4 regions of the Nonomuraea sp. NPDC049646 genome follow, and region 4 is predicted to be linked to each of the others. Evidence: riboswitches for the same ligand, from Rfam matches in the RefSeq annotation. Region 4 holds a riboswitch; each other region holds the start of a gene.
The links. A riboswitch is a leader RNA that binds a small molecule or an ion and turns the genes downstream of it on or off. The one in region 4 is predicted to bind cyclic di-AMP.
Positions count from the first base shown of each region.

Region 1: it holds a riboswitch for cyclic di-AMP, as region 4 does, so the genes downstream of both, ACIBQ8_RS47660 (C40 family peptidase) here and ACIBQ8_RS32125 (coiled-coil domain-containing protein) in region 4, are expected to answer to the same signal.
Region 2: it holds a riboswitch for cyclic di-AMP, as region 4 does, so the genes downstream of both, ACIBQ8_RS00865 (CHAP domain-containing protein) here and ACIBQ8_RS32125 (coiled-coil domain-containing protein) in region 4, are expected to answer to the same signal.
Region 3: it holds a riboswitch for cyclic di-AMP, as region 4 does, so the genes downstream of both, ACIBQ8_RS23275 (C40 family peptidase) here and ACIBQ8_RS32125 (coiled-coil domain-containing protein) in region 4, are expected to answer to the same signal.

Region 1 covers NZ_JBITLU010000028.1:18,165-21,380, forward strand. The annotation lists gene ACIBQ8_RS47650 (DUF2306 domain-containing protein) at 1-381, opposite strand, end outside; gene ACIBQ8_RS47655 (NAD(P)-dependent alcohol dehydrogenase) at 567-1,559, shown strand; gene ACIBQ8_RS47660 (C40 family peptidase) at 1,543-2,133, opposite strand; cyclic di-AMP (ydaO/yuaA leader) riboswitch at 2,164-2,324, opposite strand; gene ACIBQ8_RS47665 (3-isopropylmalate dehydrogenase) at 2,424-3,216, shown strand, end outside.
Region 2 covers NZ_JBITLU010000001.1:188,056-191,271, forward strand. The annotation lists gene ACIBQ8_RS00855 (aldo/keto reductase) at 1-392, shown strand, start outside; gene ACIBQ8_RS00860 (Gfo/Idh/MocA family protein) at 412-1,365, shown strand; cyclic di-AMP (ydaO/yuaA leader) riboswitch at 1,483-1,620, shown strand; gene ACIBQ8_RS00865 (CHAP domain-containing protein) at 1,633-2,328, shown strand; gene ACIBQ8_RS00870 (class I SAM-dependent methyltransferase) at 2,382-3,200, opposite strand.
Region 3 covers NZ_JBITLU010000007.1:427,135-430,350, forward strand. The annotation lists gene ACIBQ8_RS23265 (M48 family metallopeptidase) at 1-506, opposite strand, end outside; gene ACIBQ8_RS23270 (hypothetical protein) at 518-1,351, opposite strand; gene ACIBQ8_RS23275 (C40 family peptidase) at 1,505-1,987, opposite strand; cyclic di-AMP (ydaO/yuaA leader) riboswitch at 2,118-2,281, opposite strand; gene ACIBQ8_RS23280 (NlpC/P60 family protein) at 2,644-3,216, opposite strand, start outside.
Region 4 covers NZ_JBITLU010000011.1:357,259-360,474, forward strand. The annotation lists gene sigJ (RNA polymerase sigma factor SigJ) at 1-752, shown strand, start outside; gene ACIBQ8_RS32125 (coiled-coil domain-containing protein) at 761-1,738, opposite strand; cyclic di-AMP (ydaO/yuaA leader) riboswitch at 1,744-1,882, opposite strand; gene galT (galactose-1-phosphate uridylyltransferase) at 1,951-3,021, opposite strand; gene ACIBQ8_RS32135 (DeoR/GlpR family DNA-binding transcription regulator) at 3,018-3,216, opposite strand, start outside.

The sequences.
Region 1 (3,216 bases), on a different contig from region 4:
CAGGCAGGCGGCCATGGCCGTCCCGAACAGCAGGCGGAAGGCGGCCAGCAGCGTCCCGTCGCCGGCGGGCAGGTCGGAGAAGAGCGTCAGCCACAAGCCCGACAGCGCCGCGACCAGGCCGCACACCACCAGCACCCGCCCCGCCGCGCGGTGCCACCCCGGCCGCCGGGCCCGGAACCGGGCCTGGAACTGGAACGCGCCGAGGACGCAGAACACCAGGGACGCCGGGATGTGCAGCAACACCGGCGCCGGCATGGCGAAGAAGCGCGCGTTGTCCGCCGTGACGGGGGCGCCCGCGGCCAGTTCGGTCAGCCGGAGCGCGCCGGCGACCAGGGGGACGACGCTGAGCGCGAGCAGCCCGGCGGGTGCGATCCATCTCATGCCTGAGAGCGTGCCGCCCGCGCCCGCGCCCGGTCATCGCGCGGACGGCCGGTCCTGATTCGCACCATCGGCGGGAGGGCGGTCGTACTTTCGGCCATCGAGCCGTCGCCTTTCGACCGTTGAGCGTCCGCGCAGGTCGCGCCCACACTGGCGGCACATCGGCGGCAGCACAAGGGAGAAAAGCGATGAAGGCGTACGTCCTGCGCTCGTTCGGTTCGCCCGACCAGCTCGTCCTGACCGACGTCGAGCGGCCCGTGCCGCGCGACGACGAGGTGCTGGTCCGGGTGCGGGCCACGTCCGTGCAGCCCTACGACTGGCACTTCATGCGGGGAGAGCCGTACCTGGCCCGGGTCATGGGCGGCGGGGTCGGGCTGCGCCGGCCTCGCATCGCCGTCCTCGGGGCCGACGTGGCGGGGGAGGTGGAGGCGGCCGGGAAGGACGTCACGCTGTTCCGTCCCGGCGACGAGGTGTACGCGATGTCGCTCGGGGGCGGTTTCGGCGAGTACGTCTGCCTGCGGCAGGGCGAGGTGGCGGCCAAACCGGCGGGCCTGTCGTTCGAGCAGGCGGCGGCGGTGCCGATGGCGGCCAACACCGCGCTGATCGCGCTGCGCGACGAGGGACGCCTCCAGCCGGGCCAGAAAGTGCTGGTCAACGGCGCGTCCGGCGGCGTGGGCACGTTCGCCGTGCAGCTCGCCAAGGCGCTGGGGGCGCACGTCACGGGGGTGTGCAGCGGGCGGAACGCGGACCTGGTGCGCTCGCTCGGCGCGGACGACGTCATCGACCACACCAAGGAGGACTTCGCGGCGTCGGGGCGGCGCTTCGACCTGCTGCTCGACGTGGCGGGCGGACGCCGGCCGGCCGACTGCCGCCGCGTGCTGACCAGGAAGGGCACGTACGTGCTGGTCGGCGGGCCGGCCGGCCGCTGGGTGCAGCCGGCCGGCCACATGTTCGCCGCGCTCGCGTCGGGGCCCTTCGTCCCGCAGCGGATCGTCAGGGCGGACGTCGTCCGCTGCGGGAGCAACAGGGCGAACCTGCTGACGCTGACCGGGCTGATCGAGCGGGGCGCGGTCACCCCGGTCATCGACAGGACCTTCCCCTTCGGCGAGCTCCCGGCGGCCGTCCGCTACCAGGAGGAGGGGCACGCCCCGGGGAAGGTCGTCGTCACAGGGTCGCGGTGAGCATGGCGGGGGCGGGGGCCTTCTGGAGCTGCTTGTAGGCGGCCCAGCGCTTGACGCCCTTGGGGTCGGGGCGTACCGCGCCGACGAAGGCCTGCCTGCGCCATTGCGACAGGCGTTCCTCCTTCACCACGTCGCCGGTGTGGGGGGAGTGGACCATGTAGCCGGGCTTGGAGATCATGCCGACGTGGCCGAGGCCGCTGAAGAACACCAGGTCGCCTGGCTTGAGGTCCTTCCAGGAGATCTTCCTGGAGAAGGCGCCGTACTGCTCCGCGGCGGTTCTGGGGAGCTCGATGCCGGCGTCCTCGTAGGCCCGGAGCATGAGGCCCGAGCAGTCGTAGCCCCGTTCGCTGGCGCCGCCCCACACGTACGGGGTGCCGCGCTTGTCCATGGCGTATTCGAGGGCGACCTTCCAGGCCGGTTTCGGCACGTGCCGTTGCTGGACCTGTTTCACCTGGGGGCCGGTGAGGGTGACGGAGGGGGTGGGGGCGGCCGCAGCGGCGGGAGCCGCGGGGGCGGCGGGAGCGACGGGAGCCGCGGGGGCGGCAGGCGCGAGACCTGCGGCGCCCGCTGCCACCGCCACAAGGATGGCGATGCTAGACAGGGGACTGTCCTTCCACGTGGCCGGCCGGGTTAGCTGACGGGCTCGGGCCTGGAAGTAGCCCTACGGCGGTGCTCCTCGGGGGGAGGCGCGGCCGATTCGCCCCGGGGGGAAAGGTGGGTCCCCGGCTCCACGCAGCGGCTGCGTGGATTAGGCTCGTCGGACTCTAACGAAACGGTCAAAAGGTCGCAATCCCCCCAAAACGGATTGTCCGGTTGTTGAGATGATGTGTTCGTCAGCCGAGACGAGCCGGTAAGGTACCGCCCATGGAGTCGCGTAACATCCGCCTGGCCGTCATCCCCGGGGATGGCATCGGCGCCGAGGTCGTAGCCGAAGGGCTCAAGGTCCTGGAGGCCGTGGGCACGAAGATCGAGCCCACCCACTACGACCTGGGCGCAGCCCGCTACCACCGCACCGGCGAGACGCTGCCCGACGCGGTGCTCGAAGAGCTGCGCGGCTACGACGCGATCCTGCTCGGCGCCGTGGGCGACCCCAGCGTGCCGCCCGGCATCCTGGAGCGCGACCTGCTGCTCAGGCTCCGGTTCGAGTTCGACCACTACGTCAACCTGCGGCCGGTCAAGCTGTTCCCCGGCGTCGAGACCGCGCTGGCCGGCGCCACCGCCGAGCACATCGACATGGTCGTCGTCCGCGAGGGCACCGAGGGCCTCTACGCGGGCACCGGCGGCGTCATGCGCCGCGGCACGCCGCACGAGATCGCCACCCAGGAGTCGCTGAACACCGCCCACGGCGTCGAGCGCGTCGTGCGGTACGCCTTCCAGAAGGCTCAGTCGCGGCCCCGCAAGAAGCTCACGCTCGTCCACAAGACGAACGTGCTCACCTTCGCCGGCGACCTCTGGCAGCGCACGGTCAACCGCGTGGCCGCGGAGTTCCCCGACGTCACCACCGACTACAGCCACATCGACGCGGCCTCGATGTTCTTCGTCACCCAGCCCGAGCGCTTCGACGTGATCGTCACCGACAACCTGTTCGGCGACATCATCACCGACCTCGGCGCCGCGATCGCCGGCGGCATCGGCCTGGCGGCCAGCGGCAACATCA
Region 2 (3,216 bases), on a different contig from region 4:
CCCGGCTGATGGAGGAGACCGACATCACGCCGTCGATCAACCAGATCGAGCTGCACCCGTACTTCCAGCAGCGCGAGATGCGCGCCTTCCACGAGGCCAACGGCATCCTGACCGAGGCGTGGAGCCCGCTCGGGCAGGGCAAGGGGCTGCTGGCCGACCCGGCGCTGCGCGTGCTGTCGGAGAAGTACGGCAAGACGCCCGCCCAGATCGTGCTGCGCTGGCACCTCCAGCTCGGCAACGTGGTGATCCCCAAGTCGGTCACGCCGTCGCGGATCGAGGAGAACATCGACGTGTTCGACTTCATCCTCGACACCGAGGACATGGCGGCCATCGGCGCGATGAACGCGGGGCGGCGGATCGGGCCCGACCCCGACTCGTTCAACCTGACCTGAGCGCTCTACGATCTCGGTCGTGCGAGATTTCACCTGGGGAATAGCGGCGACCGGCGGCATCGCGCGTACCGTGGGGGCGGCCATCGTGGCCGAGCCCGGCATGCGGGTGGCCGCCGTCGGCTCGCGGAGCCCGCTCAGGGCGCGGGCGCTGGCCGACGAGCTGGGCGCGGAGTCGGCCTACGGCTCCTACGAGGCCCTGTGCGCCGATCCGGCCGTCGACGCGATCTACGTCGCCACGCCGCACGCCCAGCACCTGGAGGTGGCCGAGGCGGCCATCGCGGCGGGCAAGTCCGTGCTGTGCGAGAAGCCGCTGGCGGCCGACGTGGCCGACGCCGAGCGCATGGTGGCGCTGGCCCGCGCGGCCGGGGTCTTTCTCATGGAGGCGATGTGGATGCGCTTCAACCCGCTCATCCAGCGGGTGGCGGCCGATCCGCGCTTCGGTGAGATCCGGTCGGTGCGGGCCTCGTTCGGCTTCGCGCTGCCCTACGACCCCGCCCACCGGCTGTGGGCGCCGGAGCTGGGCGGCGGAGCCCTGCTCGACCTGGGGATCTACCCGTTCGGGCTGGCGCAGCTGCTGCTCGGCATGCCCGCGGAGCTGCGGATGGCCGGCTCGCTGGCGCCCAGCGGGGTCGACGCCGAGGCCGGCGGGCTGCTGCTGTACCCGGACGGGCGGCGGGCCCTGGTGGACGTCTCGCTGCTGGCCCATCACGCCAACGACGCGAGCGTGGTGGGCACGTCGATGCGGGCCGACATCGCGGCGCCGTTCTGGGCGCCACGGCGGGTGCTGCTGTCGGGGCCGTCGATGGAGACGGAGGAGCTGGTGCTCGACCCGGCCGACAACGGGTACGCGGGCGAGCTGCGCGAGGTGCGCGCGGCCACGATCGAGGGCCGCACCGAGAGCGCGATCATGCCGCTTGACGAATCCCTTGCCATGATGGGGCTTCTGGCCGAAGCACGGGCACAACTCTCCTAGCTGGACCTTTAGGCATTTGCCACACTCTTGCCCGATGTATTACCTTGTGGGGCATCTCGCGGCAGACGTCCGGTTTGTCCGGCTTTGTCCAACCATCGCAAGACATTTCACAGGATCGTCCTGTGACCGCTGAATCCGCCTCCGGGCGGAACCGGGGACCCACGTCCTTTGGGGTGAATCGGCACTTCGGTGCCGTAGGGCAGCTTCCACGTCCGAACCCGTCAGCTAACCCGGTAAGCGGCATGGAAGCAAGGAGTAATGCCCTCGATGGCCAAGCACCGTCCCATCCGTGCCCCGAAGATCACCTACGCCCACGCCGCGCTCGGCGCGGCCATCCTCGCCTCCGCCATCGGCGCCCACGCCACCGCCGCGGCCGCCGACAGCGCGGGCCCGGCGGCGGCGACCGGCCACTCGGCCGTCGCGCCGCAGGCCGCCGCCCAGACCCGCAAGGCGGAGGAGACCCAGGTCAACGTCACCGCCCAGCAGGTCCTGGCCATGGCCAAGGCCCAGGTCGGCACCTCCGAGAACGCCTACGGCGGCGGCACCAAGTTCCAGAAGTGGTACGCCGACTCCCAGCGCGCCGCCGAGACCATCGCCCGCGACGGCGGCACCCGCGCGATGTACCTGAACGCCCCCTGGTGCTCGATCTTCGTCTCCTGGGTCGGCGAGCACACCGGCGCCCGCCCGCAGGTCGGCTGGGACGCCTGGACCGTGGCCCACGCCAAGTGGTTCGCCGCCAACGACCGCTGGGGAGCCGAGGCCAGGCCCGGAGCCGTGGTCTTCTTCTCCTGGGGCGGCAGCAAGAGCCTGGACGCCATCCAGCACGTCGGCTTCGTCGTCAAGGACAACGGCGACGGCACGATCTCCACGATCGAGGGCAACACCGGCAACGGCAAGGTCGAGGAGCGCGTCCGTCCGAAGTCGCAGGTCGTCGGCTACGGATACCCCCAGTACGCGAGCTGACCTCCCCCGCTCCGAGCGCGCGTCCCGCACGAGGACGCGCGCTCGCCGCGTCTTCAGGGCCGGACCGCCAGCAGCGAGTACAGGATCGGCAGGTGCGAGTCCCCGAACGGGAACCGGTACCGGCCGTCCGCGCCCTGGGTCAGCAGGCCGCGCGGGTCCATCTCCGTCTCGACGTGCTCGCCCAGCTCGGCCACCGTGAACCCGGCCCGCGCCGCCGCCGTGACGATCTCGCCCACCGAGTGCGGGTACTCGACCGCCTCGTGGGCCTCGGTCACCACCGCGGCGTCGGCGTACGTGCCGGTCACCGTCTCCCGGTGGGCCTTGCCGCCGCCGTAGGGCCAGTCGGCCACCAGCGGGTCGAGCGAGGACACCGTCTCGTAGGCCGGATGCAGGTCGACCAGCACCAGCCGCCCGCCGGGCCGCAGCGCCATGGCCGCGCCGCGCATCCAGGCGTCCAGGTCGCCGATCCAGCACAGCACGCCGTACGTGGCCACCGCCAGGTCGAAGCCGCCGGCCAGCGACTCCGGCAGCCGCTGCGTGTCGGCCTCCACGAACGTGGCCGCCAGCCCGGCCCTGTCCGCCAGGTCGCGGGCGCGGGCGACCGCCACCGGGGAGAAGTCGACGCCGGTCACCCGCGCTCCCAGCCGTGCCCAGCTCAGCGTGTCCAGGCCGAAGTGGCACTGGAGGTGGAGCAGGTCCAGGCCGGCGACGTCGCCGGCCAGGCGGCGTTCGAGCGCGTAGAGGGTCTGCCGGCCGGCGAGGAAGGCGTCGACGTCGTAGAACCGGTCGGCGGAGGTGGAGCCGTGGACGCGGGCGCGCTCGTCCCAGAGGGCCCGGTTGGGGACGGGGGCGTCTTGTGCGGGTTGGTGCATGGGGCGAGGATGGCAC
Region 3 (3,216 bases), on a different contig from region 4:
ACGGCGTCCTCGGCGAAGGTGGCGGCGGGGTCGCCCTTGCCCTTGCCGTGCCCCTTGCCCTTGCCCTTGCCCTTGCCGTGGCCCTTGCCGTGGCCCTTGCCGTGGCCCTTGCCGTGGCCCTTGCCGTGGCCCTTGCCCTCGCCGTTGCCTTTTCCGGGGTCGTCCGTGTCCGCGGGGGGCTGGGGGGCGCGGGTGGCGTGGGGGCGGTCGTCGGGGGTTGCGGGCTGGGGGTGGCGGGGGTCCTCGGTGTCGGGGTCGGCGTCCGCGTCGGGGCGGGCGTCCGGATCGTCCGGGTCGTCGGGGTGGCCCGGGGATTCGGGGGGCTGGTTGGTGCCGGACGGCTCCTGCGGCGCGCCGTCGCCGGGCCGGTCGCCGCCGCCGCCGTCCCTGATGGCCACACCGCCGCCGTGCGCCGCCGCGACCGCCGTGCCGGGCTCGTCGGCCCCTGCGGCGACCGCTCCGGCGGGCTCGTCCCCTTCCCGGGGCGGGTCGTTCCGCTCGCTCATCTGCCTCCCCTTCACGCGAGCTGCTGTCGTACGTACTCGCGCCACCGTGCCGCCAGCGTCTCGGCGGTGAGCCCCACGGAGGCGAGCGCCTGATCGACGCCGGCCACGCGGGCATCACGGTAGAGCCGTACCAGGGTCCCGTCACCGAACCGGTCTGCGAGGAAGCGACACGCCATCCAGGCCTCCTGGTACGCCCGCGCGAGCCGTCCGGGATCGGCGGCCGTGGGGGCGAAAGCCGCAGGTCCGGGCAACTCGCTCGGCAGCCGCCCGGCCCGTACGTCGGCGGCGAGTTCGGCGGCGGCCGTCCCGGCGGGGAGCCCGGCGTCGCGGTAGGCCACGTAGTCGGCGAACCCCTCGTACAGCCAGACGGGCAGCCGGTCGGTGCCCGCGGCGACGTGGGTGAGCTCATGGGTGAGGACGACGTCGCGTCCCGTGGGGGTGAGCCGGGCGAAGGAGCCGGGCACGACGATCACCCTGGCGCCGTCGGCCACCGCGGCCAGGCCGTCGAGCGGGCCCGTGCTCGCCAGGCGGGCCGCCTCGGCGTCGGAGTCGGGCACGACGACCAGCGCGCGTACCGGCCGGCCGAGCACCGCGGACACCCGCCGTCCTGCGAGGTCCGCGCGGCGGGCCAGATCGGCCAGCAGGCCGGGGTCGGCGCGGTGCCCCACGACCACGGACCGCGCGCCGCGGGCCACCTGACCGCCGTCGCTCCACAACCCGCGCGCCCCGGCGGGCAGGACGGCGGCGGGCGGCGCGTCGGCGACCACGAGAACCGCCGTCGCCAGCAGCAGGACCGAAAGGAGCCGGCGCGGACCGCGGAGGGACGGACGCACCTGCGAGGACACGGCCCGATGCTAGTAGGCCCACGCCCCTCCCTGCCCCTCCAAGAGACCGGCCCCCGCACGAGACCGGCCCCTTCACGAGACCGGCCCCTTCATGGGGCCGGGCATGCGACAGGCCCCGGCCCGGACCGGGGAGGGTCCGGGCGGGGCCCGTTGTCACGCGCCGGGACGCACCGCGCCGACGAACGACGACTTCCGCCATCCGCCCAGTTTGTCGATGCGCACCCGTTCGCCGGTCCGCGGCGAATGGACCATCTTGCCGTGGCCGACGTACATGCCGACGTGGCCCAGCCCGTTGAAGAACATCAGGTCGCCCGGCTTGAGATTGCGCCAGGAGACCTTGCGCTTGATGCGGGCGAACTGGCTGCTCGCCACGCGAGGGAGTCGCACCCCGGCCTTCTTCCAGGCGTACTGGACGAGTCCGGAGCAGTCGAACGCACCAGGGCCCGTGGCCCCGTACCGGTACGGGTCGCCGACCTGGTGCCTGGCGACGGCGACGGCCCTGCGGGCCTTCGACGTCTGCCGGGCGGCTCTGGCCGCCTTGGCCGACCTGACGGTCTTCGCCGACCTGGCCGACCTTGCGGTGGCCGCCTTGGCGGTGCTGGACACCGCGGTGAGCCTGGCGGCCGATTCGCTCACCGTCTGCGCCCCGGCCGGCACGGCATGGAGAACCGCACCTCCGGCCGTCACGGTCATCGTGAGTGCGACGCCCCTCAGGGCAAGACGGGACAGACGGGGGTTATGCAGGGAGGTAGACAGGATTTCTCCTTGTGTCTTCCACGAACGCCTACCGGGTTAGCTGACGGATTCGGGCCTGGAAGTCGCCCTACGGCGCGATAACGCGCCGATTCACCCCTGATCCCGGGGGATTACGGGATCTTTGGGTCCCCGGCTCCGTGCCTCCTGGCTGCACGGACTCGGCAGGTCGCCGCCCGATGGTTGTGCCTGAACGGGGATATCGGCGGCGACCGCTGGATTTTTATCTGGTCCGCATCGGGGTTCCGATGTCGATTCGCGGTGCGCATGGCTTGCTGACCGCGACGCCAGAAACTACGCCGAAGGTTCAAGATTTGGCAAAGGGAGACACGGCCTGTAAAGATCAGATAAAGGTGTAAGTAAAGGGTGAAACCCCTGTTGGAGCCGAGGGTTCCGTTACCGGTTTGTGACCCTTCTCACACTTCCCGGCACACCTGATTGTCAGGGCCCTTTCACCCCGTTTGTCCCGTTCGTCCCAACGGTCGCGAGCACGCCGAAGCGGCCCGCGATTCCGGTCGCGGACAGTCCCCGGTGGGGATTCAGGGGCGGATCGCTCCGACCAGGGGGCGGCCGTAGTCGGCGAGGCGGACGACCTTGACGACGTCGCCCGTCTGCGGCGCATGGACGATCTTGCCACCGCCCGCGTAGATGCTGACGTGCCCGAGCCCCTCGCTGAAGATGAGGTCCCCCGGCTGGAGGTCCTTGAGGTCCACCTTGCGGCTCGCGCCCCAGGCCCACTGCTGCCACGTCGTACGCGGCAGCGAGACTCCGGCGGCCCGCCAGGCGGCCTGCGTCAGCCCTGAGCAGTCGTAGCCGCGCGGGCCCGTGCCTCCGTAGATGTACGGCTTGCCCACCTGGGCGAAGGCGAAGCCCAGGACGGCGGCCGCGCTGCCCGAGGCCGGACCGGTGTACTTGATGCCGGTGCTGTTGGGGTTGCCCGGGTTGTAGGCCCCCAGCTTGTCCAGGAGCTTCTTCTGCTGGCCGACCAGCTTCAGCACCTCGGCCCGCTCCCGCTGGACGGCGTCCCGCTCCTTGTCGGCGTCGGCGAGCGCGGTCTCGGCGTTGTCGCGCTCGGCCTTGAGCCCCTTGTTCTCGCGGTCGAACGCGGCCAG
Region 4 (3,216 bases):
GCAGGCCGGAGGCCGGGCCGGTGGAGAACGTCCGGGCCTATCTGGTGCGGATCGCGGTGAACCAGGCGCTCGCCCGGCGCGCGGACCTGAGCCGCCGGCAGGAGACCTACGTCGGCCCCTGGCTGCCGGAACCGCTGGTCACGGCCCCCGACAACGCCGGGGACGCGGCCGGGGGCGGGGAGTCGCTGTCGATGGCGGTGCTGGTCGTGCTGGAGACCCTGTCACCGCTGGAACGAGCGGTCTTCGTGCTGCACGAGGTGTTCGGTTTCAGCCATCCGGAGACGGCCGGCATCCTCGGGCGCTCGCCGGCGGCGGTCCGGCAGCTCGCGGCCCGCGCGCGCCGCCACGTCCATGCCCGCCGTCCGCGTCACCGGACCGAGCCCGGCGTCCACGCCGAGGTGACCGAGCGGTTCGCCGCGGCGGCACTCGGCGGCGACCTGCGGGCCCTGCTGGAGGTGCTGGCGCCGGAGGTGACCCTGTGGACCGACGGCGGCGGCAAGGGGCCGGCCACCAGCCTGCACCCGGTCCACGGCCGGGACCGGGTGGCCGCGCTGTTCATGTCCGTCGCCGCGACGCTGACCCCGGGCGCGGTGGACCTGCGCTACCGGCGGGTGGCCGGCGACCCGTGCGCGCTCGTCTTCTCCGGCGACGGGCCGCTGGCCGTGGTCGTCGTCGATCTGACGCCCGAGGGCGACCGGATCGCCGCCGTCTACTCCGTCACCAACCCCGACAAGCTCACCGGCGTCCGCTGAGCCCGCGGCTAGTTCATCGAGATGTGCACGTGGTCGTAGTGGTTCTCGGTGATGCTGCCGCGGTCGGACATCGCGCGCCAGCCCGAGCCCTGGTTGATGCGCTGCTTCCAGATCACGTACTTGACGCCCAGCTTGGCCTTGTTCTGCAGCGCCCAGGCGGCCAGCCGGTCGCCGAGCGCGTTGTTGTCGGCGCTCGGCATGGTGCCGCCCGTGCTCATCATGAAGTCGCAGGCCCGGCCGAGCGGGTGCTCGCCGCTGGAGCCGGACCGGAAGCAGCCCACGTCGTACGGCAGCGAGAAGTTCTTCTGCACCTGCGCGCGCATCAGCCGGGTGCGCGGCGTGATGTTGTCCGAGCCGGACGGCAGCTCGGGCGCCCAGCTCCCGTCGGACTTCTTGCCCGGCCCGAACGGCACGAGGTCCTGGAGCTTCTTCTTGATGTCGTCGATGACGTCCTCGGCGTCGTCGCGCTGCTCGGCCACCTCCGCCGTGCCCGCCTTCAGCTCCGTCGCGAGCGCGGCGGCGGCCGCGGCGGCCTTCTTCTGGTCGTCGCGGGCCTTGGCCACGCTGTCGACGACCGCCTGCTGCTCGGCGGTGAGCTGTTCGAGCACGGCCGCGCCGTTGCCGTCCGGGGTCAGCATGAAGCCCGGCAGGGAGGCGTCGCGGCTCTGGTAGCGCATCCGGGCGATCTCGGCGACCCGCTGCTCGGCCGTGGCCACCGCCTGCTCGGCGGCGGCGAGCCGCTGCTGGGCCGCGGTGGCGGCCTCCTGGGCCTTGGCCAGCTCGACCCGCTTGAGGTTGTACGTCTCGATCAGCTTGTCGACCTTGCGGTTGAGCTGCTTGAGCTGGGCCCGCAGCTCCGCCTCCGACGGCTTGGGCGCGGCCGCCGCGGTTCTTGGCACGAAGGCTGAGGCGGCGGCCGGATGGACGAGCAGGGCGGTGGCGGTGATGAGACCGACGGCGAGACTCGCGGGGGACGAAGCCGCCACGTGGTAGTTCCTCTCCCTCTGCCGGCCGGGTTAGCTGACGGGTTCGGGCACGGGAGTAGTCCCTACCACTTGCGCGGATTCACCCCGGATGCGATGGGTCCCCGGCTCCCGGGCAACACGCCCGGGATTAGGCGTACAACGACCGTTATGGCCGATGTCTAACGGGATATTAGTGGTAGATCACGAGTCATGCGACTTTAATGAGAAACCAATTAGTGATCAATTCGTGATCGCAACATGCGTGCCGCCTCCTCCGGCAGCACGTCGTTGACGAAGGCCCCCATGGCCGACTCCGAACCCGCCAGGTACTTCAGCTTCCCGGGCGCCCGCCTGATGCTGAACAGCTCAAGGTGCAGGTAGGCCAGCTCCCGGCCGTACCGCACCGGCGCCTGGTGCCAGGCCGAGATGTACGGCATCGCCACCCCGAACAGCGCGTCGAGCGCCCGCAGCACCGAGGTGTACAGCGGCGCGAACGCGGCCCGCTCCTCCTCCGACAGCGCCGCCAGGTCGGGCACCTGCCGGTGCGGATACACGTGCACCTCGAACGGCCAGCGCGCGGCGGCCGGCACGAAGGCCGTCCAGAGCTCGTTGGCGGCCACCACCCGCGTCCCGGCGGCCTGCTCGGCGGCCAGCACGTCGGCGAACAGGTTGCCGCCGGTGTGCCGCGAGGCGGCCCCGAGCTGGAGCTTGGTGCGCGGGGTCACGTAGGGGTAGGCGTAGATCTGGCCGTGCGGGTGGGGGAGCGTGATGCCGATCTCCTCGCCCCGGTTCTCGAAGCAGAACACCTGCTCGACGCCCTCGATGCCGGACAGCTCGGCCGTGCGGTCGGCCCACGCCTCCATGACCAGCCTGACCTGGGCGTTGGAGAGCCTGGAGAAGGAGGAGGAATGGTCGGAGGTGAAGCACACCACCTCACACCGCCCGACACCCGGCCGCACCTCACTCAGGCCGCCGACATCCCCGTACGTCCCAAAATTTCCGGAGAAAGAGGGGAAGCGGTTCTCGAACACCACCACGTCGTAGTCGTGGGCCGGGATCTCCGACGCCCGCGTGGCGGACGACGGGCACAACGGGCACTCGTCGGCCGGCGGCAGGAACGTCCGCGTCTGCCGGTGGCCGGCGATCGCGATCCACTCCTCGGTCAGCGGGTCGTAGCGCAGCTCGGAGGCCACCGGCCGCGGATCGAGCGGCCGCCGGTCGATCGCGCTCCGGTCGGCGTCGTCGCGCCGGTCGAAGTAGATCAGCTCTCGGCCGTCTGCCAGGTGGGTGATGGTGCGCTTCAAGGCGTGCCCTCCGCGATGATCAGTTCTCCGGCCCGTTCGGCCAGCTCGGTGCGTGCTTCCTCGGGCAGCCCCGCGTCGCTGATGACCACGTCGGCCTCGGTCAGCTCGGCGATCGTGCTGATGCCGACCGTGTTCCATTTGGTGTGGTCGGCGGGGACCACCAGCCGGTGCGCCGCGGCCACCAGCTCCCTGTCG